One region of the Paenibacillus sp. W4I10 genome, then DNA from elsewhere that is predicted to be linked to it. Evidence: predicted binding sites of a transcription regulator. Region 1 holds the regulator's gene; each other region holds the start of a gene.

Region 1 (7,147 bases):
CTGCAATTAACGAGCAAGCAGACCATCAAATGCCAATTGAGACTCACGCAAAATGCGTTCTTCATCCAGCGTCAGACATTCGCCGTGTTTCACCACTTGTTTTCCATCCACCCATACGTGCTCAACATCTTTGGCAGAAGCCGAGTAGATCGTATGTGAGATCAGGTCTGTATGTGGATAGAAATGTGCCTGTTCAATGTCAAGAGCGATAAAATCAGCCTTCATGCCGACCTCAAGTGCTCCGGTATTGTTCAAGAAAATGGATTTGGCACCGTATGACGTTCCGAGGAGTAACGCTTCGCCTGCTGGCACAGCCGTCGGGTCACCAGATACACCTTTGTGGATCAATGCAGCCAGTCTCATTTCCTCGAACATATCCAGGTTGTTGTTGCTTGCCGGTCCGTCTGTTCCGAGTGACACGGTAACTCCTGCTTTCAGTAACGCAGGTACCCGCGCAACACCGGAAGCGAGTTTCAGGTTACTTCCCGGGTTATGGGATACAGCCACATCATGACGGGCCAAAATTTCAATCTCTTCGTCATTCAGATGCACCGCATGTGCAACCAGGGATGGACGAGAGAAAAAGCCCAGTTTCTCCAGATGTGCCACAGGACGCAGTCCATAATCAGCCACGTTCTGCTCCACTTCACGAAGCGTTTCAGACATATGTGTATGGAGAGGAAGGTTCAGGTCGTTCGCGACCTGTACAAGCTTCTCTATGTAGTCAGGAGGGCATGTATATGGAGCGTGTGGCGAGATTACGGTTGTAATGCGACCATCTGCCTGTCCATTCCACTCACGTGCAAACGCTGCCGACTCGTCCAGCTTCCGCAGTTGCTCTTCTTCCGAGCACAGCCCGATTACACCACGTGCCAGTGCTGCTCTAACGCCTGATTGCTCCACAACTTTGGCAACTTGATCCATGTGATCGTACATGTCCAGGAAAGCTGTAGTTCCGCCTTTCAACATTTCAAGCACCGATAGCGAAGTTCCCCAATATACGTCTTGTGAAGTCATTTTCGCTTCCATCGGCCACATTTTTTCCTGCAACCATACTTGCAACGCAAGATCGTCTCCGTGCCCTCTCAGCAACGACATTGCTGCATGACCATGCGTATTGATCAGACCCGGCAGGAAGAACAGTCCTTTTCCATCCACTTTGGTACAATTTTTGTCTCCATCCGGCAATGTCTCACCAATATGCACAATCTTGTCATCCTCAACAACCATGTATCCTTGAACCACGTTCCATGTTGTGCCGCCTTCATTAACGGCAAATTTGCCGTTGTGAATTACCCATCTATTTGTTGTCATCTTCCTCGTCGTCCTTTCCAGTCTCCAAGTAATAGGCCAAACTAAGCAGATCCGTTGTAAAGTCAGCATGGTGAATGCGGATATGCGGCGGTGTTTTTAGAATGGTTGGTGCAAAATTAAGAATCGCTTCGATTCCGGATTCAATAAGCTGATCGGCTACATTTTGGGCTTCCGTATCCGGAACCGTGATAATTCCGATGCGGATGTTTTCCGTTTTAACCGCTTCCGTCAATTCATTCATTGGTTTTACCGTCAAACTGTTAATTTGACTACCAATCTTCGGTCCATATGCATCAAATACAGCAACAATCTTCATGTTGTCTTTCAGATATGCGTTGTAGTTGGACAAGGCTTGACCGAGATTACCCGCTCCTACCAGAGCTACATTAATTTGCTGATCGATTTTGAGAATGTGACGAATTTTCTCGATCAAATAGGATACATCATACCCGATCCCTTTACGACCAAAATCACCGAAGTAAGCCAGGTCTTTACGAATTTGGGCCGGATTCAGATCCAGCCTCTGTCCAAGCTCTTGAGAAGAAACAGTAGCCACCTCACGCTGATGCAACTCGTTCAAATAACGCAAGTATACAGGCAGACGTCGTACCACTGCTTCCGAAATTTTATCCGATTTCATTCTTGCTCCCCCTTACCAAGGCCACGATAAAATAATAGATGAAAAGATGAGCATTCTGTATAAACTCAAAGATAAACATGACATTTTATACAGAATGCTCCTTGTAATTTAGGTTATAAGTTCTTACGTGCAACTGCTTTAATCGGATACGGAAATATCTAATAAAGTTTAACGCCAAACGATAGTGTCATGCAATGATATAACGAACAAAACAACCATTATTCTTGTTCATTAACAGGTTTTTCCAACCACTCGGTAATTCGTGGAACCATCTGCTCCGTGAGCATGTGCTCCATTTTGGGACCAGGTAAAGAATATAAAAAGAATTTACCATAGTACGCTTCAATCACCCGTGTATCATAAACAATGACAATTCCTCTGTCCTTCGCTGTACGCACCAACCGGCCAAATCCCTGCTTGAAACGAATGACCGCTTGCGGCACGGACAGTTTCATGAACGGATTTTTCTTCTGTTCCTGAAGCAGCTCACTCTTGGCTTCCACCAACGGATGATTCGGTGGCTGGAAAGGCAGTCGCACAATAGCGAGACAGGTTAGCGCCTCTCCCGGGATATCTACACCCTCCCAGAAGCTGCTTGTACCCAGAAGTACCGTAGCTTTGGCATCTTGGAACCTGCGAGTCAATTTGGAACGACTTCCACTGTCAACGCCTTGCCCAAGCAACGAGATGTCGTTACCAGATAGCGCCTCCTTCAGCGGATCATAGACCTGTCGCAACATCTTGTATGAAGTAAACAGAACCATCATGCGTCCACGCGTGGCAATTGCCGTCTCTGCAAGTGATTGCACCAGCATATTGACAAAGTGCGCATCACCCACACTTCCCTTCACACTCGGGAAATCACGCGGAATCACCAGAAGTGCCTGATCGCGATAGTTGAAAGGTGATGGCAGCATCGACGTTAACAACCGATTATTCTCGGAAGCTTCCTGCAAGCCAAGCTGTTCAATCATGAACTGGAATGACTTATCTACCGAAAGCGTAGCCGATGTAAGCACAACACTTTTCTTTTTATCAAAAAATAAATCCTTAAGTTGTGCACTGACATCTACAGGTACAGCATACAGCTGAAGAGATTTGCTGCGGAATTGACCGCTGGCTTCCATCCAGTACACCGTTTTGGCATCATCCATACGCATGAAGAAACGTAGATTCTCCTTCAATGTGGTCAGATCTTTCAGCAGTCCTGTAATGTCCGTAATCAGACTATCCGATTGATAATCGTCCTGATCCTCTTTCACCTCAAGCAGCAATTTGTCCCCTTTGCGAACCAAATCCCCCAGAGTCACATAGATCTGGTTCTCCAGATCCTGCAACTCCTGCCATTTCGCAGGTTTCTGAGATGCTTTCAGACGCAGGGAAAATTGCCCCGTCTCTCCCGGTGAAGCATCACTTCGTTCAGGCAACAGACCGAACAAGGCATCGCTCATACGATCCCACAGCTCCTTAACTTCAAGAGCGAGCGGGAACATCTGATCCACCATGGAGCCCCATTGCACCGAATTTTCATGCCCGGATAACTGCGAACGAAGCATAGGCAGCTGACCATTACGACTGTCTTTAAACAGGCGGGTCAGTGTATGAACCAAGGTGAAATATTTCATATGCATTCCAAGATGTTTTCCAGCGACATCCTCCAGATGATGTGCCTCATCGATCACAAGACTCTCATAGGCTGGCAGCAGCTGATGCGCGGCTTTCACATCCGTAAATAATTTGGAGTGATTGGTGATTACGATATCTGACAACCCGGCCTCATGTTTGGCACGATGGTAGAAACATTTGCGGAACCATGGACATGATCTTCCCAGACAAGACTCAGATTCGCTCTGTACCGTCTCCCAGAAGTCCCCTCCGCGTCCGCTAAGGTTAAGTTCCTCATCATCTCCGGTTTCGGTCTGCGTAAGCCAGACAATCATCTGAGCAGCTGTGAAATAATCCTCTTTGGGTGTAGCGAATTCACGTTTATTGATTTTGTGTTCAAATTTGCGCAGGCACAGGTAATGTCCACGTCCTTTGAATACAGCAGCCTTAAACGGGAACGGAACCACTTGAGTCAGCATCGGAATGTCCCGCTCTCTCAATTGCTCCTGCAGGTTGATTGTATGCGTGCTGACCATAACTTTCTGTTCTTGCTTCACACTTTCGTAAATAGCAGGCAAGAGATAACCCAGAGATTTACCAGTGCCTGTTCCTGCTTCGATCAAGAGATGTTTCTCTTCATCAAGGGCTTGCCTTACACTGCTGAACATCTGAGTCTGCGCTTCACGCTCTTCGTAATGATCAAGCGTATCCTTCAGGTTCTCCCGAACCTGGTCCATAAACTGTTCGAAGCTTACACCATCGAGGGGGTTAGCCTCCCGCTCATCGCGTGGTGCACCTATATCAGTCCAATCACTTACATTAAGAGCAAGCTGACGATAATAGGTATGTCCGTCCAGATCCTGAATCGGCTCTGCTTCCTTCTCACTGCGCATTCCATCCAAGAACCAGCCCAAGTCACTGTCTTCTGGTGCAAACAGGTCACTGAGGCGCTGAATCGTTATGAGCGGTAATTCCTTTAACTCATCCAGACACTTGAGCAGCACATAGGCTGTCGCCAGTGCATCACTGTCTGCCTGGTGAGGGCGATCATGTTGAAATCCAAATTCGGAAGACACATAACCAAGTTGATAAGAACCCAGTGATGGGAATGTAATCTTCAGAAAATCAATCGTGTCCAGAATGCGGCCAGTGAACGGCAAATAACCGCAACGGTCAAGAGCATTCTGCAAAAAGTGAAAATCAAAAGCGACGTTGTGTCCAACAAGCACCACATCATTAAGCAGCGGAACCATCTCCATCATCATCTCTTCGAGTGAAGGAGCGTCCGCCACATCTTCATCGGTAATACCCGTCAACCCCGAAATAAACGGGGGAATCGGTACACCAGGGTTCACATAAGAACTATATATTTGAGTTATGCTGTAGTCATGATCTATGATGGCAAGTCCGGCCTGTATAATCTCACCGTCGGACTGCGTGCCGGTTGTTTCGAAATCCAATACGGCAAATTTCATTGCAATGTACGGTCCCTTCCATTCCAGTCTATGTTACAGCATAGCAAAAAAAAGGGGATTTGAAAATTAACTGACAAAAAAGCGGTGTCCCCGCCGCTATGCCAAAGGAGGGAACACCGTTTTTTGTCGCCGAATTCCCGCTTAATGAAGGGTCGTCAGCTGATTAGCATATTGCAATTTTCCCCTGTTCAACCTGCAAGCTTCCATGTTGTACAGTGGTTCGGTCAACGTCGGGTCATACTGAAGGGCCTGTGCAAAGAGTGAACATGCAGCTTCGGGATTCGCAAGCTTGGCTTGAATACAGCCCAGGGCGTTACATACAAGCCCTTTTAATCGAGGAGAACCCTTAAGGTACATGATCTGCTGCAAATGTGTCCCGGCTTCCGCCATTTGTTCCAGATTCAGATACGCGAGCGCCAGGTAAAAACGTGTCAATGCACTCTCCGGATGGTCGGTCACAACCCGGGAGAACTGCATGATCGCCTGCGGATACATCTGTAATTTGAAATAGCCCTGACCTCGACTGAAACATTCCAGATGGAGTTCAGGCAGAGCAGTAACAGCTTCCTGTTCCGGTTCAAGGGAAGTAGGCTTATCCATCTCCCGCTCCCTCACCTGGCTCATCTTTTCTTCAAACATCAGCCATTCATCCAGCATTCCGTCACTCATCCGCTTAAGCAAATTCCACTTTTGCAGCAATTCCTGTTTGTTCAGGCCTTCAGCGGAAGGATAGCTCTTGATAATTTCATCTAACATGTCGTTCATTTCTGCGAAAACATGCTGGAACATCGATGCATCCCCACCCTTGAAAAAATGGATTAGTGCAGTGACCTGTACTCATTTTTTGCTTCAAGGGCCGATTTCATTCTCCTTACCAGTCGATTACATAATTGTTGCGTGGACTTCCTGTTTCATTGTTTGTACAGGTTTATTCTGTCCATCTACAAACACAACGGTTGGTTTGTGAGTATTTGCCTCTTCTTGCGACATCATGGCGTAAGAAATGATAATGACGTTATCTCCAGGCTGCACCAGACGTGCAGCTGCGCCGTTAAGACATATGACCCCGCTTCCGCGTGGTCCTGGAATCACATAAGTTTCCAGACGTGCACCATTGTTGTTGTTCACAATTTGCACTTTCTCGTTTTCCATCAAGTCGGATGTTTCCATCAAGTCTTCATCTATGGTAATGCTACCCACATAGTTCAAGTTGGCTTCCGTTACCGTAGCCCGGTGAATTTTGGATTTCATCAGTGTTCTAAACATGGGACAGTACCTCCGATTTTTGCAACCTTATATTGTCAATCAATCTTGTTTTTCCGAATTTCACCGCAAGTGCAATGAGCAGATCATCACGTCCTTGAACTTCTTCCTGATCTGCGAGCGGCTCCAGGCTTGGAAAAGCCTGAATCTCGGCGTAGTCGATAACCGCAAGCGGTGAGGTTGCAATCTGCTCGCGCAGAATACGACGGATATCTGCGGCGTTTATAGCTGCACCTGTATCTGCGGCTTCCTGAGCTACACGCAGTGCCTTCGACAGAACCAACGCCTGTGTACGCTGTTCAGCGCTAAGATAGACATTTCGTGAACTGAGGGCAAGCCCATCCTCTTCGCGAACAATTGGACAGGGTACAATTTCTACAGGCATATTCAAATCATTCACCATCTGTTGAATGACCGCAACCTGCTGAGCGTCTTTCATTCCAAAAAATGCACGCTGTGGCTGTACGATGTTGAAGAGCTTGGAGACTACAGTTGTTACCCCATCAAAATGACCCGGACGGGAAGCACCACATAAGCGCTCCGTCAGTTTTGAGACAGATACCGTCGTTTGCGTTGCCTGTGGATACATCTCTTCCACAGAGGGAATAAATACGATATCCACTCCTTGTGAGCGTGCTGTTTCCACATCTCTGGCTTCATCCCGCGGATAGCTGTCAAAATCTTCATTAGGGCCAAATTGAATCGGATTAACAAATATGCTTAATACCACGATATCGCTCTGTTGTCTGGCTGCCTGCATCAAGCTTGCATGACCTTGATGAAGATAACCCATTGTTGGTACCAGACCTACAACGGATGCATTGGAACGAATCGCTTGACGCTTCAAGCT
Region 2 (7,147 bases), 4.9 Mb from region 1:
GTGACAGCCATGACTGAATTCCATGATCGTCCGATTGATCAACTGTCCGGTGGACAGCGTCAACGTGCCTGGATTGCCATGGCACTTGCACAAGAAACAGATATCCTTTTCCTGGACGAGCCGACTACGTTCCTCGATATGGCTCACCAGCTCGAAGTATTGCAATTACTGGAGCAACTGAATGCCACAGCCAACCGTACCATTGTTATGGTTGTGCATGACTTGAATCATGCTTCCCGCTACGCACATCACATGATTGGTATCAAAAAAGGTAAAGCCATTGCTCATGGTTCACCTGTGGAAGTCATGAACTCGGATGTGCTTCGTGAAGTATTCAACATTGAAGCAGATATCGTGATTGATCCGCGTTCCGGTGTACCGCTCTGCTTGCCTTACGCTCTTGCAGGCGAACGCCAGCAATCGAAGACGCCAGAGCAGATGGTCATGACCAGTGCGATGGTTCATGCTGGAGGACGGACAGAACCACGTGTTCAAGCGACAGGAAGTTAATAAATTGGGCCATATGTGGTCCTTACATTATAGAATGAAGCCGCTGTGCGCTATCGCAGGCGGCTCTTTTGCATTCATGGGGAATTTGCAACGCATGGGAGCAAAGGGAACGTATAGACCCGGGATTTGGTAATCGCATTGGATCAGGTCTATAATAATAGGACAGGCTGTGAGTTCATTGGTTATGCCAACGTGCTCGCAACAGCCCAAACCAACATATGTCATGGGAGGAATCAGTCATGTCCGTATATTCATATCAGGCGGTAACCACCGCGAACCAGGAAGTCTCACTGGATCTGTATCAAGGTAAGGTATTGGTCATTGCCAATACAGCCAGCAAGTGTGGGCTGACCCCGCAATACGGTGAATTGCAAAAGCTTTATGATCGTTATCGCGATCAAGGCTTGGTTGTACTGGGTTTCCCTTGTAACCAGTTTGGAGGGCAGGAGCCAGGTACAAGTGAGGAAGCGGAATCATTTTGCCAGATTAACTATGGTGTGAATTTCCCGGTGTTTGCCAAGGTAGATGTGAATGGTGAGGACACTCATCCCCTGTTCCAATACCTGAAGGAGCAACAACCTGGCGTAGGCGAAACAAGCGACATCCAATGGAACTTCACCAAGTTCCTTGTTAACCGTGAAGGTGAAGTGGTAGGTCGTGTTGAACCGAAAGAATCTCCGGAGACAATGATTGCAGATATCGAGAAATTGCTCGGTTAATACATGAACTTTTGAGAAGCCTGTCCTTGTATCTGCAAGGATAGGCTTCTTTGATTATTTTAAATACGTGGCTATATTCTCTTCACAGGTAGGAGTTGGCTCCATAGACACCTCTAACTTTATGCGTCGATACAGGGATTACGGAAGCCATTACATAGCATAAACCCACCCAAATCCGGGGACAATGAAATCAATACAATGAAGGGAAGAAAGGCTTAAATACTGGGAAATGACCTCTTCGACAAACTTTTTTTGCACAACCTATTGAAATGTGAAAAAGATCACATTATAATGAGTGTATAAAGTGAAATAAATCACATAAACAGTTTCGAATAAGAAGTGAAATATTTCACAACCACAATAACATTATATTCAAACTCATCTATATATTTCGAGGAGGAACTTTTAATGAAAATCGCAGTTATCGGATGTACACACGCAGGGACCGCAGCCATCGTAAATACCGCCAAATTGTACCCGGATGCTACCATCACCGTGTATGAGCGCAATGACAATATCTCCTTCCTATCTTGTGGCATTGCGCTCTACGTAGGTGGGGTTGTGAAAGACCCTGACGGTTTGTTCTATTCTTCGCCTAATCAACTGGCAGAGCTTGGTGTTGAGACCAAGATGCTTCATGAAGTTACAGCAGTCGATGCCAAGGGTCATACCCTTCAGGCTAAAAACCTGCAAACCGGGGAAGAATTTGAAGATACGTTTGACAAACTGATCGTGACAACCGGGTCATGGCCTGTCGTTCCAAAGCTTGAAGGCATCGAGATGGATAACATCTTACTTTGTAAAAACTACAATCATTCCAACACAATTATTGAAAAAGCCAAAGATGCCAAACGTGTTACTGTTGTAGGTGCAGGATATATCGGCGTAGAGCTGGTGGAAGCTTTCCAAATGAATGGCAAGGAAGTTACTCTAATCGACAGTGTGGACCGGATTTTGAACAAATATTTGGACCCTGAATTCACGGATGCGATCGAAGATACGTTGACTGGACGCGGCATCAAGCTGGCTCTTGGTCAAACGGTACAGAAGTTTACTGGTGAAAATGGCAAAGTGACTAAGGTGATTACGTCCAAAGGAGAGTTTGAAACCGATCTGGTTATTCTGTGCATTGGTTTCCGTCCAAATACCGAACTGCTCAAAGGCCAAGTGGATATGCTGCCAAACGGCGCAATCATCGTGGATAAATACATGCAAACGAGTCAAAAAGACGTCTTTGCTGCGGGTGACAGCTGTGCTATTCATTACAACCCAACAGGCAAAGCATCTTACATTCCACTGGCAACCAACGCGGTGCGGATGGGTACACTCGTAGCCCGTAACCTGGTTCGTCCTACTACACCGTATATGGGTACGCAAGGAACATCGGGTATCAAAATATATGAGCAAAATATCGCGGGTACCGGGATGACGGAAATGTCTGCTGCTGATGAAGGTCTGATTGTTGAATCTGTCGTACTGGAAGACAGCTACCGTCCGGAGTTTATGCCAACGGCTGAGAAACTGTTGCTCAAAGTAGTATATGAGCAGGCTACTCGTCGGATCGTCGGAGCACAGGTGATGTCTCAGGTTGATCTGACCCAATCGATTAATACGATCTCGGTCTGCATCCAAAACAACATGACCGTAGATGAGCTGGCCTTCATCGACTTTTTCTTCCAGCCACATTATAACAAACCATGGAACTTCCTGAACACGGCGGGTCTGCAAGCATTGCCTCCAATAGAAGTAAAAGCACCAGCAATGGTGTAAGGAAGCAGAATAGATGGTTGAACAGCGAGCATGATAAACGCCATACGAAGATAAGTCATGTTTATCCGTAAATATGAGGTGTACAATAACTGCCAAGATTATGAAACAAGGCGGGCGATTATAAAGGAAAAAGAAGACTGGCGAGTATATCGTCAGTCTTTTTGTGATTTTTTAGCTACAAAAGGCCTTACTATACGCTTGCTGACTTAACTATTCCAAGACGGTCTTAAAGTATCTTTTTAAACAACATTGTGATAATTTACACAAAGTTTCACGCAGTACCAAGATACAATTGAGATATGGTATTCAACGCATAAACAATGAAATTCAGGTCGTTTTTCCAAACGATGAACAATGAAGGAGAGGATGAATGATATGGCAGCAAAAACACCTCTTGAGGTTGCACAATATACGGCGCAAACAGGCATGAAGAAGGCTCAATATCCGGTGTCTTCTGTATTGGTGCTTAGTTTTCTGGCAGGGGCTTTTATTGCGCTGGGTTTTCTACTGGATATCCGGGTGATTGCATCCGCGCCGGCAGAGTGGGGAAGTCTGGTTAATCTGATTGGTGCAGCAGTGTTCCCGGTTGGATTAATCTTGGTACTCATCGGTGGTGGAGAGCTGCTGACAGGTAACATGATGGCAGTTCCGCTTGCTACGATTGCACGAAAATTATCCGTGGGTAGCATGTTGAAAAATCTATCCTTAGTGACGATTGGTAATTTTGTTGGAGCTTTGTTTGTCGCGTACGCGTTTGGACATGTGCTGGGTCTGACCGGAGAGGGTGTATATCTGGCGAAAGTGGTGGATATGGCTGGGCATAAGCTGCATGACGGCTTCCTGCAAGCTTTCATCTCTGGCATCGGCTGTAACTGGCTGGTGGCACTGGCCGTGTGGTTATCTTATGCATCCGATACGATGAGTGGCAAGGTACTGGGCATTTGGTTTCCAACGATGGCATTTGTAGCTATTGGATTCCAGCACGTTGTGGCCAATATGTTCCTCATCCCGGCGGCAATCTTCGAAGGGCATTATTCGTGGGGCCAATATGTGATAAATTTCATTCCAGTGTGGCTCGGCAATCTGACTGGAGGTGCTCTGTTTGTAGCTGCAGCCTACTGGGTGGTGTACCTGCGCCAAGCTGAGCCGAAAGTGAAACCGGAGGCAGCAACGTTGATCGAAGCTGTGGAGACGGAGGCCAGAGCGATGTGGAGCAAGCAGGCATAGCGAGGCATGCATACACGTGTAATGAAATATTCATGTAGAAGTAAATACGATTCTGTCTTGCTCGGTTCATGGCGAATATGCTGTGATAGAGCAGGGCGGGATCGTTTTTATGTATGGGGACCTTGTTGGAATTCAACGCAAAATAAATTCGCCATGACAAGGTTCGGGGGAACGAAACCTGTTCATGGCGAATTTCGGGAGTGGTCCATGATATGGCATGAGGAGGAAGTGGGGAAACACTAGCCTAATGCCTTATTTTTAATTTACCCCTGTATTCTGAAGTTGAATCAATTGGCAAAACATTTTTTTGAAAATATTTTGAAGTCGCTATAGCGGCGGTAATGAAGCAAAAACATACTGTTCTCTTTACGCGATAACCTCGAAGAAGATATGATATAGGGATAGCTTTTAAAGAGGGGAGCCTTACGATGATCGATCAGGAGAATGGTATATTTGCGGCGGTGTGCCCGCTCGACTGTCCGGATACTTGTGGTCTGTTATTACATAAAGAGAACGGCAAAATTGTGAAGGTGGCAGGCAATCCGGATCATCCCATAACCAAGGGTGCCATCTGTAATAAAGTTAGAAATATGACTGAGCGGGTGTATCACCCCGAGCGTCTACAATATCCGATGAAACGTGTAGGAGCCAAAGGTGAAGGCAAGTTCGAACGAATCAGTTGGGATGAAGCAATTAGGGAGATTACGACCAAATTCACTGCATTGTCCGAAACCTACGGCCCGGAGAGCATCCTGCCCTACAGCTTTTACGGTAACATGGGCATTCTCGGCGTAGACGGTATGGATCGGCGTTTCTTCAATGCGCTTGGTGCGAGTGTACTGGAGCAGACGATCTGTAACTCCGCTGGAAATACCGGCTGGAAATATACGATGGGCGCCAACCGGGGAACTGTGCCGGAAGATACGGAGCATGCGGATCTCATCCTGGTGTGGGGCGGCAATATCGTCAGTACAAATATGCACCAAGTCGTTCTGGCGGAGAAAGCCCGCAAGAAAGGCGCCAAGATCGTCGTAATCGACGTTCATCGCAATCGTACCGCACAGTGGGGTGACTGGTTTATTCCGCTGTACCCGGGCACGGATAGCGCACTGGCGTTGGGCTTGATGCATGTGTTGTTCGAACGGGGACTAACGGATGAAGCGTTTATGCAAAAGTATACGGTGGGTCATGAGGCACTGCGTGATCATGTCCGCAGTTACACCCCTGACCGCGTTGCACGTATTACGGGCGTGCCGGAGGAGACGATTGTGCAGCTGGCCGAACTATACGGCAACGCACAGGCAGCCCATATTCACATCGGCAATGGCCTCCAGCACCATGATAATGGGGGCATGAACGTGCGTAGCGTTGCATGTCTGCCTGCCATTACAGGGCAATGGCTGAAGCAAGGCGGCGGTGCCGTTCGCACCAACAGCTACGCGAGCACGAATAGCGACGCGCTCGAACGTCCGGAGCTGCGGCAGAATCCGGAGCCGCGAGTGGTGAACATGAACCGGATTGGTGAAGCGTTGCTGGAAGCAGAGCAGCCAATCCGGGCAATGATGGTTTACTGCAGCAATCCACTGGTGGTGGCACCGGATACCGAGCGGGTGGAGCGAGGTTTTGCACGGGAAGATTTATTTACGGTTGTGCATGATCTGTTCATAACGGATACGGCAAAATATGCAGATATCGTATTGCCAGCCACATCTTCATTTGAAGCGACGGACCTGTACACCTCTTATTGGCATCAGTACGTTCATCTGCAAGAGCCGGTAATTGCACCGATTGGGGAGAGCAAGAGCAATGTGGAACTGTTCTCACTGCTTGGGCAGGCTATGGGGTACGATCCTGCAATCTTCGGAGAAACGCCAGAACAGATGATTGAGGACGCACTTCAGGGCACAGGCAACCCCTACATGAATGGAGTCACGTTGGAGGGACTGAAGGAACACCGATTCGTGAAGCTGGATATGACGACACATGCTGTATTTCTGGATCAGTTGCCCACGCCTTCAGGCAAAATCGAATTGTATTCGGAGACAATGGAACAGAGAGGGCTTCCGCCGCTCCCTACCTATAGTGCTCTGGTTGAAGGATATGATGGGGAGAATCCGGCTGGACCTGCCGATACGTATCCATTGATGTTCCTGTCGCCGCCAAACCATAATTTTCTGAACTCCACCTTTGGCAATTCAGCCAAACATCAGCGTTTGGAAAAGATGCCTCTATTGCAGATACACCCTGAGGACGCTACCCGCAGAAACGTTGAGGATGGAGATGCGCTGGTCGTATGGAATGATCGTGGGCGCATCGAACTTACCGCCAAGGTGAGTGAGGCCATGTTGCCAGGAACCGTCATCAGTCAAGGCTTATGGTGGGATGGTGAAGGCAAGAAGCAGCGAGCGAATTCACTCACTTCCAATCGCTTGTCGGACATGGGGAACGGGGCCACCTTCTTCTCGGCCACTGTTGAAGTGAAGCGTCAATGAGTGTGCTTGCAGCATGATTTTTTTGAGGTAAGATGAACAAAGGCTAGAATTTGAGCAGGATTAAAGTGCAATAGATGTAACACTTCCAAAGGCCTTCGCTCTGGCTGGTTATGGTTATGCCGTCAGGGCAAAGGTTTATTTTTTATGGCTATTTGTTTGTGCAGAGGTACTAAGGAGAATGAATTAACGATGATGAGATGGCTGGATAACTATCCAAAAGAAGTGAGAATATTTTTGCTGGCAAGTCTGGTTAACGCAACAGGCAGTGCACTGATGTGGCCGCTGACCACCATGTATGTGTTTGATGAGCTAGGACGGACGATGGCTAACGCGGGTTTTGTAATCCTGATTCAATCCTTGGGTGGCATCTTTGGACAATTGCTTGGAGGTTCGTTGTACCATCGGGTGGGTGTGAAGAAGCTGATTATT
Region 3 (7,147 bases), 230 kb from region 1:
GATTGCTTGAAGGGCGATTGCTGACAGGTGTATACGTATCTGAGGAGCAGTTTTTCGGGCTTAATCCATATCTGAAAGATGGCGATGGAGGACGGACATATATGCAGGCTAGTGTCCAGTGATAACGTAACCAATGAGAACATAAAAATGCTTTAGATTGGAGAGCCTGTGTGCAGGCTCTCTTTCTTGTACAAGCCTTATTTGGAGGCGGTACCCTATAAAAGTAACGGCTTTGACACTTTTTTTTGCCGAGGGTTGTGCCATAATAGAGGTTATGGACAACAGGGTGAATGATTTTACGCAGGGTGGTGTTACCTACATGATGAAGAAAATCCCCGGTTACATAGGTGTATGTTTGCTCCTACTGGCGATCTTGGCTGGTTGTAGTGAGACACAGCCTTCTGAGCAGCCAATTGTCAAAGAGACAGAAACAGCGAATACAATCACAGTGGCTGTAGATGGCAGTACGTTTTTGCCTGATGCAACAAAGTCCATTAAGCGAGATTTTAGTGAGGGTTTGACACTCAAAAAAGCATTACTCAATAGCGGACTGGTCGATTTTACGGCAGATGGCAAACGGATTCAATCCGTCGGTGAAGTTTCTCTGGATTCTTCGCTTAGCTGGGCTGTCAAATTGAATGGCAAGGATATTGAGCAGGAAGATTGGGACATGGAACTTCATGCCAAAGATGAAGTGATCATTTACGTGAAAGCCGCTGACAGTGGGGGGGATGGCGTTGCATATCAGACAACGTTACTCAAGGTTAGCGGTGGAAACATTATGCCAACCCTTAATCGTCAATATGCCGGCGTCTACGTTCAAGAGTGCACAGTTCGCGATGTGTTGAAGTCCAGCGGCATTGTAAGAATGTCGGAGAATAACAAATTTGTCGTTTCGGTCGAGAATGTTACGCCTCGTATGAATGAGCGATGGGTCATTATGGTAAATGACAAAGAATTAATGGAAAATGGTCTGGACATGAAATTGAATCCACGTGATGCGGTAAAGCTTGAATTGACCAATGCATCCTAAGTATACCAAGAAGCCCAATCTCTTTTTAGAGAACTGGGCTTTTTTTCATTAAATATATAAGTAATATCCGATTAGCATAGCCAAATGTTAAATACGACAGATCTCGTTCGGGCAAAGCTCACAGTGACAGATCCCTTGCAGCATCTTCAGATCTTTGATAACAATCATGCCATTGTCATATTCAATCCCATCTTTCTTACGCAGGTCGCTTAACATGCGGTTTACACTTTCACGAGTGGCTCCAATCATATTGGATAGGTCCGTGTGGGTAATTTTTTTGTGTATAATGACATGCTCTCCATGAGGCTCACCATACGAATTCGACAACCGAATAAGGGTGGAGCAGAGTGCACCTGGTTTGCCATATAACATGAGATCCCGGAACTTGGTCTGTGTCAAACGGTGGTGGATGCCCATCCATTTCATAAAGTCGATCGCAAAGTCACAATGCTGGCAGATTAACATCTCCAGGTCTTTATGCTCCAGTACACCGATCTCACTATCCTCCAGCACTTCCGCTGAGAAGCTGTGTTTAGAGCCGAAAAAGGGATCAGCCTGCCCAATCATATCACCGGATTGATACATGTACATGATCAGTTCCTTGCCTTCATCCGTGGATTTGGTGATCTGGGCACGACCCCGTTTCATATAATAAAGTTTGTCAGAGATGTCGCCTTCCCAGTACAGATGTGTACCTTCCGGATAGGTTCTATCTTTCATGGTAACCAGCAAATGGTTGAAATTCGCTTCCGAGAAACAGTTAGTATTACCGCGCTTTTCCAGTACAGTTGTTAGTTCTGTCATAAGTCTATCTCCCCTTTATGTCCATCGGACGACCTTCTGTAGTAAGCAGTAGCCTCCGAGGTTCGCCGCAAACCGTTGCCGTCCTGATCAGGGTCATCTCGGCCGGGAGGAAGGACGGTACAAATTGCGGTGGTTCAATTTTTAAGTTCAGTATATACCTAATCTTACCGTTTGAGGGGGAAGGAAAGGGGGCAAAAATGACGAAATTTCAAACATTGTGATAAAATTCACTTTTAATGGAGAGGATGAATTCTACAGCCCTATATTTTAAATAGGAAGTGAAAATGGTCGTATGAAGGACACTACAAAACTTAAATTAAATTTGTTATACTTTGTGAAAAAAATCACATAATTAAGTTTATTGTCATGTTACGATGTGAATGTAAACGAGAGAGACAAACTAATACGAACCTTTAGGAGGATGAGGGAGATGGCTGTAAAGAACGAAGTCGCCCCAGCAAAAGAACCGACAGCAGGTCAGTATATTCAAACGTTAATCGACAAAGCGAATAAAGCACACGCCGCATTCATGAAGATGGACCAGAAGCAGATTGACCGGATTGTGCAAGCGATGGCGCTTGCGGGTCTGGATAAACACATGATGCTCGCCAAGATGGCCGTAGAAGAAACGGGCCGCGGAGTGTATGAGGATAAAATCACCAAAAATATATTTGCAACAGAATATGTGTACCACAGCATCAAGTATGACAAAACCGTAGGTGTGATTGAAGATAACGAGTATGAGAGCTTCCAGAAAATTGCGGAGCCGGTCGGCATTATTATGGGGATTACACCGGTCACGAACCCAACATCAACGACGATGTTTAAAGCATTGATTTCCATCAAGACGCGTAACCCGATCATCTTTGGTTTCCACCCATCTGCACAGAATTGTAGCCGGGAAGCTGCTAAAATCCTGCTGGAAGCGGCTGTGAAACATGGTGCACCAGCAGATTGTATTCAATGGATTGATGATCCTTCCATGGATCGTACAAACGAACTGATGAATCACAATGATGTGGCTCTCATTCTGGCAACAGGCGGATCAGGCATGGTACGTGCAGCGTACAGCTGTGGTAAACCTGCACTGGGCGTAGGACCGGGTAACGTACCTTGCTTTATCGAGAAAAGCGCAGATATCAATCAGGCAGTGACGGATTTGATCCTATCCAAGTCTTTCGATAACGGCATGATCTGTGCTTCTGAACAAGCGGTAATCATTGAAGAACCGATCTTTGATCAAGTGAAGAAAAAAATGATTGCAAATGGCTGTTACTTTGTTAACAAAGATGAAGCAGCAAAATTGACCGCAGGTGCAATTAATGCCGAGAAATGTGCGGTGAACCCGGCGATTGTTGGTCAATCTGCGGTGAGCATTGCGAAGTTGTGCGGAATTGAAGTTCCAGCAGGCACCAAAATTCTCGTGGCAGAGATTGAAGGAGTAGGTACGAAATTCCCATTGTCGGCTGAAAAATTAAGTCCGGTACTCGCTTGTTACAAAGTTAAAACGGCAGCAGAGGGCATTGAGCGTGCAGCAGAAGTGGTTGCTTTTGGCGGCATGGGTCACTCCTCGGTTATCCACTCCACAAATGAAGAAGTGATTGGCAAATTCGCAGATCGTCTGCAAACTGGACGGATTATTGTGAACTCACCATCCACACACGGTGCCATCGGGGATATCTACAACACAAACATGCCGTCATTGACACTGGGATGCGGATCATACGGACGTAACTCGACTTCTTCCAACGTAACCGCTGTGAACTTAATCAATGTGAAAAGGGTGGCTCGTCGTACCGTGAATATGCAATGGTTCAAAGTGCCGAACAAAGTCTACTTCGAAAAAGGGGCAACACAGTATCTTGCCAAAATGCCTGACATCACACGTGTGGCCATTATTACGGATGCAATGATGGTTAAGCTTGGATATGTTGAAAAGGTAGAACACTATCTGCGTCAACGCCAAATGCCAGTAGCAATCGAAGTATTCTCCGATGTTGAGCCAGATCCATCCACAACAACAGTAGATCGCGGAACCGAAATGATGCGACGCTTTCAACCAGACTGCATTATCGCACTCGGCGGTGGATCACCGATGGATGCTGCGAAAGCTATGTGGTTGTTCTATGAATATCCGGACACGGACTTCAACGATCTGAAACAAAAATTCATGGATATCCGCAAACGGATCTACAAATATCCACGTCTCGGCGTAAAAGCGAAATTTGTAGCGATTCCAACCACATCCGGTACAGGTTCTGAAGTGACATCGTTCGCGGTTATCACAGATAAAAATCAAGGTAACACCAAATATCCATTGGCCGACTATGAGCTGACACCAGACGTAGCGATTGTTGATCCGGAGTTCGTATACTCCCTGCCTAGAACAGCCGTTGCCGATACAGGTATGGACGTACTGACGCATGCGATTGAAGCTTATGTATCTGTTATGGCCAATGATTACACGGATGGACTTGCGATCAAAGCAATCCAGCTGGTATTCCAATACCTGGAGCAATCTGCGCTGCAAGGAGATAAACTGGCACGTGAGAAAATGCATAATGCTTCCACCATTGCCGGTATGGCGTTTGCCAACGCATTCCTGGGCATTAACCACAGCTTGGCGCATAAATGGGGCGGTCAGTACCACACCGCACACGGACGCACCAATGCGATCCTGATGCCACACGTCATTCGTTACAACGCGAAAAAACCGACCAAATTTGCATCGTTCCCGAAATATTCACACTTTGTAGCGGATGAGCGGTATGCCGAAATTGCCCGGATTCTGGGATTGCCTGCACGTACAACAGAAGAAGGCGTAACCAGTCTTATCAATGCCATTCGCAAACTGAACAAAACATTGGGCATTGAAGAATCGTTCCAGGAAATCGGATTTGATGCCAAAGACTTTGAAGCACATGTAGATTATCTGGCTGACCGTGCCTTCGAAGACCAATGTACAACTGCCAATCCGAAGTTGCCGTTGGTAACTGAACTGGCTGATGTATACCGCAACGCTTTCTACGGAAAGTTTGAATAACAAATCTAGAACGAAGCGTGACTTACGGCAAGAAGATCAGGGTTCCCCGAGAGGGGAGCCCCGATTGCCATCTTTCACACAATAACGAGAGGGCAGAAAAACAGAAGAGCGAAGCACCTGTTTTTCAGGTTTTATTCTAAGATTTGATTTGCTCCGAGCATAGAGGAGCAAAAGGGTTCTAAAGAGGTAGTAATGGAATTCGTGAGGTGGCTGTTTGAGTCAGATGTTCACACAATAACGAAGAGGGCAGAAAAACAGAAGAGCGAAGCACCTGTTTTTCAGGAAATGGTCCTAAGTCCTTGTTTGCTCCGAGTTTAACGGAGCAATGGTCCTAAAGAGATTACACGGAATCCGTGATGAGGTCGTTTGACCCAGATGTTCACACAATAACGAAGAGGGCAGAAAAAACTGAAGAAGCGGAGCGTTCGCCTTTATCCCCGGATTTTCCCCTTTGAAAAATAAAATTGAAAAAATCCGGGGATAACAGCGATCGGAAGTTGTTCTGCCCGCGCAGTGGCTAAGTGTGAATTTACAGGGTTCAATGGGACACAGCGCAGGTGGAGTGAGTTAGTTCACTGACTTTGTGACAAAAATCACAGATGATGAAAGCCTCAAGTCGTATACTGAAAATGTAAGAAAAACATTCATCCCGCGGTTCCGGTTCCCAAGTAGAGAGAACATGTTCCGGTTTATGTGAAACAATTCACATTAATCGCGGCTCTGGGCACACAATGCTACGAATGAAACAAGATGTTATGTGTCCAGAAATCCAAATTAGTGGAGGGATTAAGATGTCGGTGATTGAAAAAGATGTCAAACAACAAACAGGCTGGAGAAACTTTACCAAAGGAACATGGACCAAATCCGTAGATGTGAATGATTTTCTGGCACACAACTTGTCTCCGTATTACGGTGATGAAGCATTCCTAGCAGGTGCAACCCAGAATACCAAAGAATTGTGGGAGATCGTATCTGATCTGACCAAAAAAGAACGGGATAACGGCGGTGTCCTTGACGTTGATGTGAACACACCAGCGACTATTGTTTCTCACCAACCAGGTTATCTGGATCAATCCAAAGAGCAGATTGTCGGCGTTCAGACCGATGCTCCATTCAGACGTTCCATTCAACCAACAGGCGGAATCCGGATGATGATTGATGCATGTGAAGCATATGGCTTCGAATTGCCTCAAGGCGTCATTGATATATTTACAAACATTCGCAAAACACATAACCAGGGTGTATTCGATGCTTATACTTCCGATATGCGTGCAGCGCGTAAAGCAGGGATTATTACAGGTCTGCCAGATGCTTACGGCCGTGGCCGGATCATCGGTGACTATCGTCGTGTAGCTTTGTACGGGGTAGACTTCCTGATTCGTAACAAAAAAGGTGAATTGAACGCACTCGAAGTTGATGTTATTGATGAAGATGTCATTCGACTGCGGGAAGAATTGTCTGAACAGATTCGTGCATTGCAAGAATTGAAACAATTGGGCGAAATGCACGGGTTCGATATTTCCTTGCCAGCGACTACAGCAAAAGAAGCATTCCAATGGTTGTACTTCGGTTATCTCGCTGCGATCAAAGAACAAAACGGTGCTGCGATGTCACTGGGTCGTGTATCTTCTTTCCTGGATATCTACATTGAACGTGACCTGCAAGAAGGCATTCTGTCCGAAGAACAGGCTCAGGAATTGGTGGACCATTTCGTAATGAAACTGCGGATTGTCAAATTCTTGCGCACACCGGATTACAACGAACTGTTCAGTGGAGATCCAACATGGGTGACCGAGTCCATCGGTGGTATGTCTGTGAATGGTGAAACACGTGTAACCAAAAACAGCTTCCGTTTCCTGCATACACTGCACAACCTGGGTCCTGCACCAGAACCGAACTTGACTGTTCTCTGGTCAACGAAACTTCCAGAAGCTTTCAAAGATTATTGCAGCAAAGTATCTATCGAAACCAGCTCAATCCAGTATGAAAATGATGATCTGATGCGTCCAATCTACGGTGACGATTACGGTATTGCATGCTGTGTGTCGGCGATGAAGATCGGGAAACAAATGCAATTTTTCGGCGCTCGTGCCAACCTGGCAAAAGCTCTCCTGTATGCGATCAACGGTGGTCGTGACGAGAAATCCGGAGCACAAGTTGGACCTGAGTATCCTGCCATCACTAGCGAAGTGCTGGATTACAATGAGGTTATGAAACGCTTCAAACCAATGATGGAGTGGCTGGCGAAACTGTATATGAACACCCTC

What was found. The regulator Rex, encoded in region 1, represses fermentation and respiration genes when NADH is low (regulators of the CRP and FNR family bind a similar motif). The targets are predictions, from matches to a motif close to TTGTGAAATATTTCACAA.
Region 2: the regulator Rex is predicted to act here: its motif matches at 3,249-3,266, upstream of QF049_RS25700 (formate/nitrite transporter family protein).
Region 3: the regulator Rex is predicted to act here: its motif matches at 2,170-2,187, upstream of adhE (bifunctional acetaldehyde-CoA/alcohol dehydrogenase).

The regions. Positions count from the first base shown of each region.
Region 1 is NZ_JAUSXX010000001.1:796,072-803,218, reverse strand. Features, by position in the region: gene QF049_RS03685 (amidohydrolase) at 7-1,314, opposite strand; gene QF049_RS03680 (redox-sensing transcriptional repressor Rex) at 1,301-1,954, opposite strand; gene dinG (ATP-dependent DNA helicase DinG) at 2,173-5,034, opposite strand; gene QF049_RS03670 (tetratricopeptide repeat protein) at 5,176-5,799, opposite strand; gene panD (aspartate 1-decarboxylase) at 5,917-6,300, opposite strand; gene panC (pantoate--beta-alanine ligase) at 6,293-7,147, opposite strand, start outside.
Region 2 is NZ_JAUSXX010000001.1:5,709,731-5,716,877, forward strand. Features, by position in the region: gene QF049_RS25685 (ABC transporter ATP-binding protein) at 1-510, shown strand, start outside; gene QF049_RS25690 (glutathione peroxidase) at 750-1,229, shown strand; gene QF049_RS25695 (FAD-dependent oxidoreductase) at 1,638-2,999, shown strand; gene QF049_RS25700 (formate/nitrite transporter family protein) at 3,375-4,226, shown strand; gene QF049_RS25705 (molybdopterin-containing oxidoreductase family protein) at 4,655-6,718, shown strand; gene QF049_RS25710 (MFS transporter) at 6,911-7,147, shown strand, end outside.
Region 3 is NZ_JAUSXX010000001.1:570,216-577,362, forward strand. Features, by position in the region: gene QF049_RS02520 (hypothetical protein) at 1-122, shown strand, start outside; gene QF049_RS02525 (hypothetical protein) at 320-1,033, shown strand; gene QF049_RS02530 (Crp/Fnr family transcriptional regulator) at 1,121-1,837, opposite strand; gene adhE (bifunctional acetaldehyde-CoA/alcohol dehydrogenase) at 2,268-4,880, shown strand; gene pflB (formate C-acetyltransferase) at 5,672-7,147, shown strand, end outside.